One region of the Bacterioplanoides pacificum genome, then DNA from elsewhere that is predicted to be linked to it. Evidence: predicted binding sites of a transcription regulator. Region 1 holds the regulator's gene; the other holds the start of a gene.
What was found. The regulator LexA, encoded in region 1, represses DNA repair genes until DNA is damaged. The targets are predictions, from matches to a motif close to TACTGTNTANNTANACAGTA.
Positions count from the first base shown of each region.

Region 1 (7,876 bases):
GGTCAGTGTCGACCGGGTACTGGAGGCCAGCATGGGGTATTACATTAATCCGCTGGTGTCAGTTTTTCTTGGCATGATTTTCCTGAAGGAGCGGTTGATTCCGGTACAGCGGGTGGCACTGGCACTGGCGGCAATTGGTGTGTCGGTACAGGTGATTGCGGTGGGGTATCTGCCCTGGATTACTCTGGTGCTGGCCTTCAGTTTTGGTTTTTATGGCTTGTTGCGTAAGCTGGTGCCGACCGATGCTTATACCGGCCTGTGGTTTGAAACGGCAATGGCTACGCCGCTGGCGCTGATTTATCTGATCTGGATTGATGGCGGTGCAGCGTTAGCCGCGCCGTCTGTGGATGGTTTAAAGCTGGCGTTGGCGGGCGTGGTCACGACTGCGCCGCTGATCTGGTTTGCGATGGCGGCACGTCGTTTGCCACTCAGTACACTGGGCTTTTTTCAGTACCTGGCGCCAACCATTGCGTTGTTGTTGGCGACTCTGGTGTTTGGTGAAACTCTCGACTGGACAAAAGTCCTCACCTTTGTGTTTATCTGGGCGGCATTGCTGCTGCTGATTGGTCATAATCTGCTGCAGCGCCGCCGCCAGAGCGAGGCGCTGGCGGGTAAATAAAGCCGACGGTTATGCCTGGCGGTAGCGGGCTAATACGCCGATGGGTAATAACCACAGCCACCAGGCACCCCCTGAATTATTGTTATCACCCTTGTCCGGGTCAGGCTTGGGATCTGGATCTGAATCTGGATCCAGAGTCGGGTAGCGCTTCCCCATTAGTAATAATTGCGGTGTTTGGCTGTTGTTATTGAAATGCCATAAGCGTTGACCCTCATGGTTAGTCGGCTGGTCAAACCCGGTGAAAATCAGCCCATTGCAGTTGTTGGTTTCGGAAGCGCAATAGATATCACTAGCGCGGACATCGTTACTGCCGGCATTCGGGTTGTTGGCGATGCGCTGGGTGGTATTGCTCAGGTCGCTGGCCCAGAATACCGATGCCATCGCTGCACTTTTATAATGACTGTCCGAGCTGACGACGCCGCCAGCGGCTACTGTATCGGGGATATGTAATAAGCTGATGCCACGGCTAATGGTTACACCTCTGGTGCCGGATTCGCTGTAATCGTTGCCAACCATACCGGCCGCACTTCTTGCGGAGGTGACCTGGCCAACGACCAGAACGTCGCTCAGGCTATCCAGGTTAGCGGTACCCAGAATTCCGCCGATGCTGGCGCTGACATCAAAATGACTATTAGCAATAATTGACTGGTATTGTGAGTCATCACTCCAACCTGCAACCCCGCCCATCCAGCGCCAGCCCGGTTTGTCATTCAGGTCGGAATAATTGTGAAAGTGAGCGGTGACGGCAATGTCAGAAAATTCGCTGGCGGCCGCCTGACCAATCAGGCCGCCAGTGCGGTAATTGCTGAATAGTTCAGCCTCCAGTGCGACGTTACTCACACGAGAGCCATCCTCAAGAATGCCGATCAAACCACCTATTTGATCGGCACCACTACGAACCGTAACGTTTGCCCGGATGTTTTTAATGCGCGTTTGCCAGCCGTGCCCGATCAGAGCGCCGGAGTGCATGCCGCCAATGATTTCTGCACTCAGCGTCAGGTCGTGTATGTAAGCCATTTCGTTGTAGCTGAATAAACCGACAAAGCGCTGTTCCGGGTAGTTCATATAAAGGTGTTTGATCGCGAAGCCGTTACCGTGGAACTCGGCGCCAAATTTGGGACTGAACTGGCCAAATGGAGCAAAACCTTTGCCGTCGTTCCAGAAGCTGTCGCCGGGATCAAATTCGCCATTATTATTGCTGTCGAAGGACAGGTCCGCCGCCAGTTCGTAGCCATGACACTGAGGCTGGTTATCGTCACCGGGGGCACAACCGTCGTTGTTACCATATAACGTCGCCCCGGTAATCAGGCCGCTTTGCGGATCGGCTTCGTGGCGTATCTGATCCAGATCTTCAAGGGTGAAAATTTCAATCAGGCCATCGTTATCGATGTCGTAATCGATGCGGTTATCGGCCAGTACTGCACCACTGGTTAACAGGCTGGTGGCGATCAATAATTGCGTCCGTTTCATCACTGTATCGTTTTAGTTATTGCTAATAAGTGCAGCATAAAGCAATGGCCGGCAGTAAATAATAACTCTGGCTGGAACAATGCTGAGCCCTTTCGCAACAGTAATTGATTATCACTTATGGGTTATGTGAATTCAGCAGCACAACAACGCTTGAATTCTGTTGACTGGCCCCCAGATACAGAGTCATAACCCGTCTGCTTATTGTTTTAGCGATTGAGAGGAGAAAAGCATGACCGCAGCCAGTAAAGAGACACTGGGCTTTAAGACTGAAGTAAAACAGTTACTGCACCTGATGATTCACTCTTTGTATTCCAACAAAGAAATTTTCCTGCGTGAACTGGTTTCCAATGCCTCTGATGCCTGTGACAAGTTGCGCTTCGAAGCCCTGAAAAATGACGCTTTGTATGAAGGCAACGGTGATCTGGCGGTGCACATCGATTTTGATGCCGAAGCCAGAACGGTCACCATTGAAGACAATGGTATTGGTATGAACCGCGACGATGTGGTGAATCATCTGGGTACCATTGCCAAATCCGGTACCGCTGAGTTCCTCAGCCAGCTGAGTGGTGATCAGGCGAAAGATTCGCAGTTAATCGGCCAGTTTGGTGTTGGCTTTTATTCGGCCTTTATCGTTGCCGACAAAGTCACGGTAGAAACCCGCCGTGCCGGTGATGCCGCCGATAGCGCTACCCGTTGGGAGTCTGCCGGTGAGGGTGACTTCACACTGGAAAGTATCGACAAAGCGGAGCGTGGTACACGTATCACTCTGCATCTGAAAGACGGTGAAGAAGAGTTTGCTGATAACTTCCGTCTGCGGTCGCTGATTAAAAAATACTCTGATCATATCGCTGTGCCTGTGTACCTGCCGCAGGAAGTCGATGCAGAAGACGACGATGGCGACAAGAAAAAAGTACCGGAAGCGGTTAACGAAGCCAAAGCGCTGTGGACCTGCGCTAAGTCAGAACTGAGCGACGACGACTACAAAGAATTCTACAAACATGTATCGCATGACTGGAATGAGCCGCTGACCTGGATGCATAACCGGGTAGAAGGCAAGCTGGATTACACCAGCCTGTTATACATTCCGTCGAAAGCGCCGTTTGATATGTGGAATCGTGAAGCAACCCGCGGTCTGAAGCTGTATGTGCAGCGTGTCTTTATTATGGACGACGCCGAACAGTTCCTGCCGATGTACCTGCGCTTTGTTAAAGGTGTGCTGGATTCCAACGACCTGTCGCTGAACGTCTCGCGTGAAATCCTGCAGCAGGATAAGCAGGTGGATTCCATGCGCAGTGCGCTGATTAAGCGGGTATTGGATACCTTAACCAAAATGGCGAAAAATGAACCGGAACAATACCAGAACTTCTGGAATGAGTTCGGTGAAGTCGTGAAAGAAGGTCCGGCAGAAGACTTTGCCAATAAAGAAAAAATCGCCAAGCTGTTCCGTTTTGCAACGACTCAGAGTGACGGTGAAACCCAGAGTGTTGCGCTGGAAGATTACCTTGCCCGTATGCGTGAAGGGCAGAAGAAGATTTATTACATTACCGGTGATAATCACGCCGCTGCGTCCAGCAGCCCGCACCTGGAGTACTTCAAAAACAAAGGTATTGAAGTACTGCTGCTGACCGATCGTGTGGACGAGTGGATGGTCAGCCATCTGAACGAATTTGATGGCAAGGTCTTCCAGGACGTCACCAAAGGCGAACTGGATCTGGATGAGCTGGCAGACGAAACGGAAAAGTCGCAGCAAAAAGAGCTGGAAGAAAGCCATAAAGATCTGGTTGAACGACTGCAAAAGGTACTGGAAGGTCAGGTGAAAGAGGTGCGGGTAACCTCACGCTTAACCGATTCTCCGGCGTGTCTGGTGGTGGGTCAGTACGATATGGGTGGCCATATGCGTCGTCTGATGGAAGCGGCTGGCCAGCAAATGCCGGAGGCGGAAGTATCGCTGGAAGTGAATCCGGGTCATCCGTTGATTGCCCGTCTGGATCAGGAACAGGATGAAGATCGTTTCTCTGAACTGGCACAGGTGATTCACGCGCAGGCGCAGCTGGCGGAAGGCAGTCAGCTGAAGCAACCGGCGGAATACGTTGCCAAGCTGAATAAGCTGCTGCTGGAGTTAATGAAGTAACAGCGATAACCAATCGCTGAACAGATCGTTTTACTCTTCTTTGAACAGCAGTGCGGCGCATGTGGTTTCACCCCATGCGCCGCACTGCTATCATGCCCGACAATTCTGTCTTTTATACTAATTGTGCTCGATTACTGAGTCATACTCTGAGGAATTTTTATGTCTCAGCTGAAACAAGCTCTGATGACATCTCTGCTGGTCATCTCCGCTGGTGCACAGGCCGGTGGCTCTCTGGATGTCAGCCTGGCTGACGAAATGGTACGTGCTTCGTACGACGCCACCAAAGTCGGTTCCGGGATGCATGTCAGTATGGATGTCCTGCACCATACCGATGACGGCGAAATTGCCTCGCTGGGAGTGCATGTCGTTGATGTGCGTAACCAGGATACCAACCTGTATATTGGTGTGGGTGGTAAAATTTATGGTTTTGCCAGTCGTGGTGCTGAAGATCACAGTGGTGGTGGTATTGGTCTGGGGGGCTTTTTCCGTTACCGCATTCCCCAGGCACCGGATGTCAGTGTGGCCGGTTACGCCTATTACGCACCACCTGTGGTATCGGTGGCGGATGCGGAAAACCTGTTTGACAGCGATTTACGCCTGCAATACAGCCTGATTCCGACCGCCCGTGTTTACGCCGGCTATCGTTATACCAGCATCAAACTGGAAGATATCAGTGACCGGCTGGAGCTGGGTGATGGCTTTCATGTGGGTCTGAAAGTCGACTTCTGAAAAGTCGGCACTTTTATTTGCGGGAGCGTCTGATGGCCAGCTGGTTAAGTTTTACCAATCATAAGTTGTATCAGTGTCGTTTGTTGTTACAGCAAGCCGACACGACCACACAGCCCCTGGCGCTGCATGAAGCGCTGCAGGACAGCGCTTTATATGCTCTGCGTGATGCCTATCTCTCTTATCTGCATGAACTGGCTGAGCTGGCGACCTACCGTCAGCCGGTTTCCGGTCTGGCGCAGTTATTAGCTGATACACCTTTGATTACCGGCGAAATGAAAGAGCTGGAATATCTGGAAAACGACAGCTTCTCCTGGCTGAAGGCCATGCTGAATGCGGCTGAAGCGGTGGGCCAGGCGGATAGCAAAAGCCATTCTCAGCCTCAGGCGGTGCGTCCGGGAATGATTCAGTTGCATCAGGAAAATCAGCCGGATATTTCTGCCTGGCTAGGCCAGTTAACGCAACTGATTGATCTGCAACGGGAAAACCGTCAGGAGAGCTGACGCTATCGCGATTCCTGCACTTTGCTGGCATTTCTGAGCGTCAGTAAGTCATTCAACTTCTGAAAAAATAATGCGCAACCGGGTGAATTCAACCCCATAATGAAACAGCGCTGTGGTACACTCCCGCGCCCGGAAACGAGAGGCGGATATGGCACGCTTTTTTGAAATTGTAGAGTTATCGAATGGTGATATCGCGTTACGTCGTGCAGATGAGCAGGATGGCGATGCACTGGTGAGTATTCATTTTTCTGATGATGCAAAGGCCAGTTTACAGGCGCATCATATGGACATCGCCCGGGTGATGCTGGAGGCCGGTGTACGTAAAGTGGGGGAGTTGTCCGGCATGGAAGTGGAGCGTGATGATTTTGAACAACCGGAATATCACAATCAGCTGCACTGATTGCTGATTACCGCAACCCGTCAAAAAAAAGCCTTGCAAGACTGCAAGGCTTTTTTCGTTTCTGCATCAGGCATGAGGCAGTTGTTGTATTTCCAGCGCGCCAACGGGCTGGCTGAAAATGTACGTCGTTGCGATTAACGACGCTGAATCAGAATGACCTGGCTGCCACTGCGCCAGGCTTGCTGCTGGATACATTCCCGCTGGTTGTCGTGCAGTGTCCCTTGCCATTCAATGATGATATGACTGTTTGCAGCAGCCAGTACTTTTTCTACCAGTACCATTTGTGTATCGGCACAGACATCCAGGTGAATAACGGCTGAGTTTTCCAGTCCCAGGCTTTCGAGATAACGTTTGTTCATGGGCATGGATGGGCTCATCCACATCAGCCAGCGTTGTTGTGCTGAACATTGTGCTAATAACGGCAGCAGCTGCATGGGTTGTACGGCACTGCCTTCACTGAGAATCAGCTCGGTCAGGCTGCCACGGGAGATAGCCGGTCGCTGCTGACTACTGAGTGACAAGCCGGTTGGTTCAACTTCGAGAGTTAACTGACGCATATTTCCCCCTGAACGTTTGATTATCCCTGGCGTTTTAGTTGCGGCGCACGACGCCGACGTACAGCCCTTCAATGGCGAAATCGGCTTCTTTTAAGTCAACTTCGATTGGCTGGTAGTCTTTGTTTTCCGGATGCAGCAGCACTTTACTGCGCTTTTTCTCATAACGTTTAACGGTGACTTCATCACCCACCCGGGCGACGACAATTTCACCGTTGCGGGCGGTATCCATACGATGAACGGCAATGTAGTCGCCGTTAAGGATGCCGACCTCCATCATAGAGTCACCGTGTACCTCAAGCAGGTAATCGGCTTCAGGTTTAAAGAAGCTGGGCGGGATTTCGCAATAATCATCGATGTGTTCCTGTGCCAGGATAGGCTCCCCGGCAGCAACCCGGCCAACGATTGGCAGACCCGGGTTGTGTTCTTCTACGACCCGGATACCACGTGAGGCGCCAGCCATCATCTCAATGGCGCCTTTACGTGCCAGTGCCTTGAGATGTTCTTCAGCGGCATTGGGTGAGCGAAAACCCAGTTCGTTGGCAATTTCCGCGCGGGTAGGCGGAAAGCCGGTGTCTTCCAGTGATGACTTAATAAAGTCGAGAACCTGCTGTTGACGCGCGGTCAGCTTGATCATGATATTTATCCAAACTGGTGATCCATACAGTGACTGTAAATGTATACAGTATTTTTGCTGCTGTAAACCCCCCTGCGAATTTTGCCGCAGGCCACTGTACGACCTTTTCACGACCTAGTTCTACGGTTAGCGGGAGGGCAGGAATACTGCAATGTCGGCCAGGAGTACCGGGGAAAGCCGCCGGGGCTTGCGTTCAGAATGTTTTAAACGTATGTTTGAAACAGTTGTTTTTATGACGGTAATTCATGAGTTTCGGGGAGTCCGGCCGGCATGGCGAATAAAGATACGGCTAAGGCAATTCTCAATGCAGCGGAAGAGTTGTTTTCGGAGAAAGGGTTTGCTGAGACTTCTCTGCGCAATATTACCACTAAGGCCGGGGTCAATCTGGCGGCGGTGAATTATCACTTTGGTTCCAAAAAGGAACTGATCCAGGCGGTGTTTGCCCGTTTCCTGAACAGTTTTTGCCAGCGTCTGGATCAGCAAGTGGATGCCTATCAGCAGCAACGTGGCAGTGCACAGCCGGATCTGAATGCGGTATTGATGATGTTGCCGGCTACTGCGCTTGAAGATGATAAAGGTGTGCAGGACGAACTCAGTCAGCGCCGTTTAGGTATCTTTATGCGGTTATTGGGCCTGGCTTATACCCAGGGGCAGGGCCATGTGCGTAAGTTTCTGAAGCAGGAATACGGTACTGTCTTTAATCGTTATATGGCGTTAGTGACCGCAGCGTCGCCACAGCTGAGCAATGAAGAACGCTTCTGGCGTATTCATTTTATGCTGGGAGCCACGGTGTTTACCTTGTCAGGGGCCGACTCGCTGATGGCGATGGCGCAGCA
Region 1 is NZ_JBHRYB010000013.1:354,296-362,171, reverse strand. Features, by position in the region: gene rarD (EamA family transporter RarD) at 1-619, shown strand, start outside; gene ACFOMG_RS12865 (hypothetical protein) at 629-2,089, opposite strand; gene htpG (molecular chaperone HtpG) at 2,319-4,220, shown strand; gene ACFOMG_RS12855 (YfaZ family outer membrane protein) at 4,380-4,949, shown strand; gene ACFOMG_RS12850 (DUF6586 family protein) at 4,982-5,449, shown strand; gene ACFOMG_RS12845 (hypothetical protein) at 5,598-5,849, shown strand; gene ACFOMG_RS12840 (SulA-like leucine-rich domain-containing protein) at 5,984-6,406, opposite strand; gene lexA (transcriptional repressor LexA) at 6,441-7,040, opposite strand; gene ACFOMG_RS12830 (TetR/AcrR family transcriptional regulator) at 7,311-7,876, shown strand, end outside.

Region 2 (7,876 bases), on a different contig from region 1:
CAGTACAACAACAACGCGAAATACGTGAAGAAGACGTTTTTGAAGATGTGGATGCACTGGCGCTGGTTGAAGCGAATTCTGAAGAAAAATCAGATGAACGTTTTGCCGCAGATACATCCTACAAAGCGCTGGATGCAACCCAGCTTTATCTGAACGAAATCGGCTTTTCGCCGCTGCTGTCTGCGGAAGAAGAAGTGCACTACGCACGTCTGGCCCGTAAAGGTGACGAAATGGGACGCCGTCGTATGATTGAAAGTAATCTGCGACTGGTGGTGAAAATTTCCCGCCGTTATGTCAATCGTGGCTTGTCGCTGCTGGACCTGATTGAAGAGGGTAACCTCGGTCTGATCCGTGCGGTTGAGAAGTTTGACCCGGAACGTGGATTCCGCTTTTCTACCTACGCTACCTGGTGGATTCGTCAGACCATTGAACGCGCCATCATGAATCAGACGCGTACTATCCGGTTGCCGATTCATGTCGTAAAAGAACTGAATGTGTACCTGCGTGCCGCCCGTGAGCTGACTCAGAAGCTGGATCACGAGCCAACCGCAGAAGAAATCGCTGAGCTGCTGGAGAAACCGGTTGCTGACGTTAAACGCATGCTGAAGCTGAATGAGCGTGTGACATCCGTCGATACCCCACTGGGGCCGAGCTCGGACAAATCCATTCTCGATACCATTGCCGATGAACGGGCTTCCGATCCGAGTGAGGAGCTGCAGAGCCAGGACATTCACTCTAATCTGGATCAGTGGATTGAAGAATTACCGGAAAAACAACGCGAAGTTCTGTCGCGCCGTTTTGGCCTGCGCGGTTATGAAACCAGCACGCTGGAAGATGTTGGCCGGGAAATCGGCCTGACCCGCGAACGTGTACGCCAGATTCAGGTCGAAGCTCTGAAGCGGTTACGCGAAATTATGGAAAAACAGGGACTGAATGCCATGACCCTGTTTGGTGAAGCTTAAGCTATCCCGGGGCAGTTATTAAACTGCCACACCAGCCTGGCCTTGCTGCGGGTACCGGCTGGTAACCGACCACAGAGAAGATACCCGCATTCTCTTCTCTGTTCTGGAAACGAGCACTCCGGAAACAAAAAAGCGGAACCTTCGGGTTCCGCTTTTTTGTGTCTGACCGGTTTGTGACCGGTTAACGTTCCAGATATTGCAGTTTGTCCGGTACGCCATCCCACTCAGCTGCATCGGGCAGCGGGTCTTTTTGTTCGGTGATGTTGTTGTCCACCCACTCTTCTGACAGTTCTGCGTTCAGTTCGATGTATTGTTCCTGACCAGCGGGTACTTCATCTTCGGAGTAGATTGCTTCTGCCGGACATTCCGGCTCACACAGAGCGCAGTCGATACATTCGTCCGGGTGAATGACCAGAAAATTTGGTCCTTCATAAAAACAGTCCACCGGACACACTTCAACACAGTCGGTGTATTTACACTTAACACAGTTATCAGTTACCACAAAAGCCATGCGGTGTTCTCCTAATCTCAGTCGCTGGTCTGTGTGTCCACAGGCCTTTTTTAATAATAGTCGGCAATTCTAGGTAGAGGCCGGTTGCCTCGCAAGCGCTGAACCAGACGAAAGGGTTATAGTTTCCTTTCGTCTGGTTCTAAAAACGCATACATATAGAAGCAAGGTTTATAACAATTCCTGCAGCTGGTAAAGGGCCTCCAGCGCCTGACGGGGTGTCAGGTCATCCGGGTTCAGCTCCCGTAAGCGGTTTTCAGCGGCCGATGGCATGGCAGAAAACATATCCGCCTGCAGGGGCTGTGCGGCACTGCCGGGCTCAGATATTGGCTGTTCGGATGTAAGGGGCTCAGGCGTTTGTCCAGCGGATGTTGCTGTTGCTGGGCTGATTGCTTCTGCCGGAGCCTGCTGCTCCAGTTGCTGCAGCTGCGCCCGCGCCTGGTTGATTACGCTGGTTGGCACACCGGCCAGTTGTGCCACTTGTAGACCATAACTCTGGCTGGCCGGCCCGTGTTCGACGGAGTGCAGAAAGATAATTTTATCGTCGTGTTCCGTGGCTTTCAGGTGCACATTGGTGGCATTGGCGTGATGCTCGGGTAATGCCGTCATTTCGAAATAGTGGGTGGCAAACAGAGTAAACGCATTGATCTGATCGGCCAGTTCGGCGGCGGCCGCCCAGGCCAGGGACAAACCATCAAAGGTGCTGGTTCCGCGGCCAACTTCATCCATTAACACCAGACTGCTGGCGGTGGCATTGTGCAGAATATTGGCGGTTTCGGTCATCTCGACCATAAAGGTAGAACGTCCGCCAGCGACATCATCAGCGCTGCCCATGCGGGTAAAGATACGATCAATCGGCCCCAGGGTGGCTGCTTCGGCCGGGACGTAACTGCCGATATAGGCCAGCAATGTAATCACCGCCACCTGACGCATATAGGTCGACTTACCCCCCATGTTCGGGCCGGTGATAATTTGTATCCGTTGTTGCGGATCGAGTTGTGTATCGTTGGCGACAAACGGATCTGTAATCAGGTTTTCGACCACCGGGTGACGGCCCTGCTGAATATGTAACACGCTGTCGGTCACCAGTTGTGGTGCAACAAAACGCAGGGTTTCTGCGCGTTCTGCGAGGTTGGTTAAGACATCCAGCTCCGATAACCCGGCGGCGGAAACCTGCAGTGCCACCAGGTCTTCGCCCAGCTCGCGCACCAGCGCTTCGTACAACATTTTTTCGCGGCTCAGTGCCCGGCTTTTGGCGCTCAGTGCTTTATCTTCAAACTCTTTCAGTTCCGGGGTGATAAAACGTTCGGCATTTTTCAGTGTCTGGCGGCGAATATATTCGGTCGGAGCCTGATCGGATTGTGCCTTACTGATTTCGATGTAATATCCGTGGACGCGGTTATAACCCACCTTCAGGGTGTTCAGGCCGGTACGCTGTTTCTCACTTTCTTCCAGTTTTATCAGAAAATCACCGGCGTTTTCACTCAGGCCGCGCAATTCGTCCAGCTCGTCGTCGTAACCTGTAGCAATGACGCCACCGTCGCGTACCACCACTGGCGGGTTGTCGATGATCGCTTGCTGCAGGCGACTGACCCACTGCGGAAACTCCTGAATACGTTCATGCAGTTTGCTGGCTAACGGTGTGTCCAGCTGCGCCAATTGCTGGCGGATGTCGGGTAATACGCTGAATGCATCACGCAGCCGGGCCAGATCCCGCGGGCGCGCCGAGCCCAGTGCCACACGGGATAAAATCCGTTCGATGTCACCAACCTGTTTCAGCAGTTTATTCAGCTCTTCTGCGCTGTAATGGCTGATCAGTTGTGCGATAAAGCTCTGGCGTTGCTGCAGCTGCTGAATATCGCGGATGGGGCGGTTGAGCCAGCGTTTCAGTAAACGGCTGCCCATGGCGGTGGCGGTTTTATCCATGATCCAGGCCAGGGTGTATTGGTCATCGCCTTTCTGATTGATGTCGATTTCCAGGTTACGGCGTGAAGCCGGGTCGATGATGATGGCATCATCCGGTTGTTCGACCATCAGCGAGCGGATATGTGGCAGGCTGTTGCGCTGAGTGTCCTGGGCATAATGCAGCAGAGCCCCGGCGGCGCGTATCGCGGTGTGCATGCCCTCACAACCAAAGCCACGCAGATCCCGGGTTTTTAACTGCTGGGTTAACAGCCGCAGGGCGGTGTCGGATTCAAAATGCCAGGGGGACATACGCTTGCTGCCAGTGCGTTCGGCTATCGCTTGCGGGTAACTGTTTTCTTCATTCAGCAGCAGTTCCGCCGGGCGCAGGCGCTCCACTTCGGCCAGCAGGGATTCTTCGCCGTCGACTTCCAGCACCGAAAAGCGTCCGGAGCTGATTTCCAGCACGGCCAGGCCATGACGTTGTTGGTCGGAGCACAATGCGACCAGCAGGTTGTCGGAACGTTCGTCCAGCAGCGCTTCATCGGTCAGGGTGCCGGGCGTTAATACCCGCACCACTTTCCGTTCGACCGGCCCTTTGCTGGTTGCCGGATCACCGATCTGTTCGGCAATGGCAACCGATACGCCTTGTTTTACCAGCTTGGCGACGTAGTTTTCAGAGGCATGGAAAGGCACGCCAGCCATCGGAATCGGCTGGCCATCGCCACTTTTACCCCGGGCCGTCAGGGTGATATCCAGTAACTGAGCTGCTTTCTTGGCATCGTCATAAAACAACTCATAGAAATCCCCCATACGATAGAACAGAATGGTGTCTGGGAAATCGGCCTTGATGCGTAAATACTGCTGCATCATCGGCGTGTGTTTACTGGGCTGGGCTGCCATGGAATGTATCCTTGTGTCGCTGCGTTTCAGCGCGGTGAATCAAAAGCACGAATTGTAGTGATTCCGGAAGGAGAAAAAAATGCCGCAACTAATTGATTCGATCCACTCTCTGGCAGAGATGTTAAAAAGTCGGGGTTTGCGGGTGGTGACGGCTGAGTCCTGTACCGGCGGTGGCGTTGCCAGTGCACTCACCGATGTGGCTGGCAGCTCAGGCTGGTTTGAATGTGGTTTCGTGACCTACTCCAATGAAGCCAAGGTGCGTTATCTGGATGTGCCGCCGATGACGATCGAACAGTTTGGTGCCGTCAGTGAGGCAACAGTACGGGCTATGGTGGCCGGTGCGGTGAATAACAGCCTGGGTGACCTGGCCGTGGCGGTCAGTGGTATTGCCGGCCCCGGAGGAGGCAGTGAAGAAAAGCCGGTGGGGACTGTCTGGTTTGCCTGGGGTAACGACAAACAACAAATTGTTGAGTGTCACCGGTTTGCCGGCGATCGTCATCAGGTCAGGCAGCAGGCGATTGCCGTGGCGGTGCAGGGTTTGTGTCACTGGCTGGCTTCCTGATCGCCGGAACTGATTCCCAATGGCTGTATATCTTTCCAGTATTTTTTCATATTTGGGGTTGGCGGCAAAAAAAACCTGTGCTTAAATACTGGTTAAATTTACAGTGATCTGAACAGGGTGAGTCACCCACTCGTTTTAAAGGAATGTTTATGGACGCTAACAAGCAAAAAGCGCTAGATGCGGCATTAGGCCAGATTGAACGTCAGTTTGGTAAAGGCGCCATCATGAAGATGGGTGAGCAGCCGCGGGAAGCTATTCCGGCGGTATCCACCGGTTCTCTGGGACTGGATATTGCGCTTGGCATTGGCGGCCTGCCAATGGGCCGTATTGTTGAGATTTATGGCCCGGAAAGCTCCGGTAAAACCACGATGTGTTTGTCGGCCATGGCTCAGGCACAGAAGTCCGGTAAAACCGTAGCCATTATTGACGCAGAACATGCGCTGGATCCGCTGTATGCCGAAAAACTGGGTATCGATCTCGACAGCCTGTTGGTTTCTCAGCCGGATACCGGTGAACAGGCACTGGAAATCTGTGACAGCCTGGTGCGCTCTGGTGCAGTGGACGTGATTGTTGTCGACTCCGTCGCAGCGTTAACACCAAAAGCGGAAATTGAAGGTGACATGGGTGATTCTCATGTTGGTTTGCAGGCTCGTCTGATGTCACAGGCACTGCGTAAAATTACCGCCAATGTAAAAAATGCTAACTGTCTGGTGATCTTTATTAACCAGATCCGGATGAAAATTGGTGTGATGTTCGGTAGCCCGGAAACCACAACCGGTGGTAACGCACTGAAGTTTTATTCCTCGGTCCGTCTGGATATTCGTCGCACCGGCTCGGTGAAGCAGGGTGATGAAATCGTGGGTAATGAAACCCGGGTTAAAGTGGTGAAAAATAAGGTATCACCACCATTCCGTCAGGCAGAATTCCAGATCATGTATGGTCAGGGTATTTACCATATGGGTGAAGTGATTGACCTGGGCGTGAAGTGTAATCTGGTGGAAAAATCGGGTGCCTGGTACAGCTATCAGGGTGATAAAATTGGTCAGGGTAAGGCCAATGCTGCTAAATACCTGGAAGAAAACCCGCATCTGGCGGAAGAAATTGAAGCGCAGATTCGCGCACAATTACTGAACATTGCCGGACCGGAAGACAGCAAGGCTGAAGAGCAGGATGCCGAACAGGAAGCCTGATCTGCTGGAAGCCGGTGATTTACGCCGTGGCATCGTGGAGCTGTTGTCACGGCGTGATTATTCACGCCTTGAGCTGTTGCGCAAATTCCGGGATCGCTGTGAAGACGGTGATCTGCTGGAACAGATTCTCGATGATTTCCAGCAACGTCAGTGGCAGTCCGATTTGCGTTTTGCCGAATCTTATCTGAATTCACGCTTTCAGCGTGGCGTTGGACCGTTACGTTTACGCCAGGAGCTGAAAGAAAAGGGAGTTGACTCTCATACTATCGAACTGGTTTTTGACGCTTTTGACGGCGACTGGTTTGAAAATCTTTATCGCATTGCAGAAAAAAAATCCAAATCGATAAAAGAAAACGATAAGAATAAAAAACAAAAATTATTCCGTTTTCTGGCGTATCGTGGGTTTACCTCTGAGCAAATCAGCAGCGTTATCGACGACTTGTAAAACCCTTTAAAAATCAGATTGTTACTGATGATTTTTAACTCTTTTTTTGCAATCTGCTGAAATCTTGTCGTGTTTTTCCATACTTTGTAACTACTTTCCCGCTTTTGAACTGACATTTGTTTCGCTGTCGTCTCAGTCTATTGACATAATTCGTAGCACTTCACACACTCCATTTTGTATGGGCTTAGTCCGAGCATGCGGAAGTGCGTCTGCCGCATTTGCGCACATTTTCAGGAAGTCACAAATAAAAAACACAAGTCCGTGTCGGGGAGGGATATGAGCCCAACTGCTCAGGTTGATGTTGTCGTGTTGCAGCACTTATTGAATTTCTGGGATAGCCAGGGAATAGAAATCGATCCTGTTTGGCAAATTTTAGGAATTGATACGACGCAGCCGTTACCACGCTGGGTCAGCACGGATCGTTTAGCGGAAGTCTATGTTTTTCTGTCGCAACAGGGTTATGACCTGGGCTTCTTTGTGTCTGCCGGAAAATATCTGGCGGAACAGGAGTTGCCTCTGGATCATTTGCTGAAGCATGGTGAAAGCCTGGAGCAGGCGCTGCCATTGTGTTTTCGTTTTGCTTATCTGATGGTTGGCAGTGTTGAGTTTGAACTGAAGTCGATGCCGCAGTCGCGCAAGGTACTGGTAAGGCCGGTTAACGCTGAACATGCCAGTCATCAGCAGTTGCTGGTGGCGCTGAGTACGCTGACTCATGCCTGTTATAACGTGATTCAGGGTTCACATCAGCAGGGCGATCTGCAGGTATTTCTGCCGGACCTGGAGGACCGTTACCCTGACGCTGTGATGGCTTTTGATGTTCCTGTGGTGCAGGCGGATTGCTTTGCGCTGGAAATTTCGATGGCGGCCTGGCAGCGCAATAACCCGCACCGTAAGGAAAGTTTGTTCCGTATTGCCCAGCGTGAATTTGAGCGCGAGCATCAGAAATTTACCGAATACCTGGCGGTTTATACCGAGCTGAAAGATATTCTGCAGCAGTGTTTGTTGCAGCGTAACGTCAGTCAGGAAGATGTTGCTGGCCGCCTGGGCATCAGTGTCCGTAATCTGCAGCGCCGTCTGAAGGCACTGGGGACCACATACCAGTTGCTGCTTGATGAAGCGCGTCAGGCACTGGCGATGCGTCTGTTACAGGACGAAGCGACTCCGCTTTACGAAGTGTCCTTTATGGTGGGGTATAACGAGCCGAGCGCATTTTATAAAGCATTTAAACGCTGGACTGACATGACGCCAGGCGATTACCGCCTGACGCATATACCGGTGCAGCAAGCTGCCCGTATTAATGCAGTTTCAGACGAGGTCTGATGACCTTATTGATGTGTCCTACCAGGCTGAGCAACAGGGTGTGCCAGTAACCGTGTAGAGCAATCTGATGCAGCCGGTACAGTG
Region 2 is NZ_JBHRYB010000001.1:135,341-143,216, forward strand. Features, by position in the region: gene rpoS (RNA polymerase sigma factor RpoS) at 1-962, shown strand, start outside; gene fdxA (ferredoxin FdxA) at 1,144-1,473, opposite strand; gene mutS (DNA mismatch repair protein MutS) at 1,642-4,275, opposite strand; gene ACFOMG_RS00730 (CinA family protein) at 4,355-4,837, shown strand; gene recA (recombinase RecA) at 4,987-6,027, shown strand; gene ACFOMG_RS00740 (regulatory protein RecX) at 6,008-6,472, shown strand; gene ACFOMG_RS00745 (helix-turn-helix transcriptional regulator) at 6,749-7,792, shown strand; gene ACFOMG_RS00750 (NAD(P)/FAD-dependent oxidoreductase) at 7,767-7,876, opposite strand, start outside.
Region 2: recA (recombinase RecA) is a predicted target of LexA. The motif match lies at 4,924-4,943, and genes of this name have one in related genera.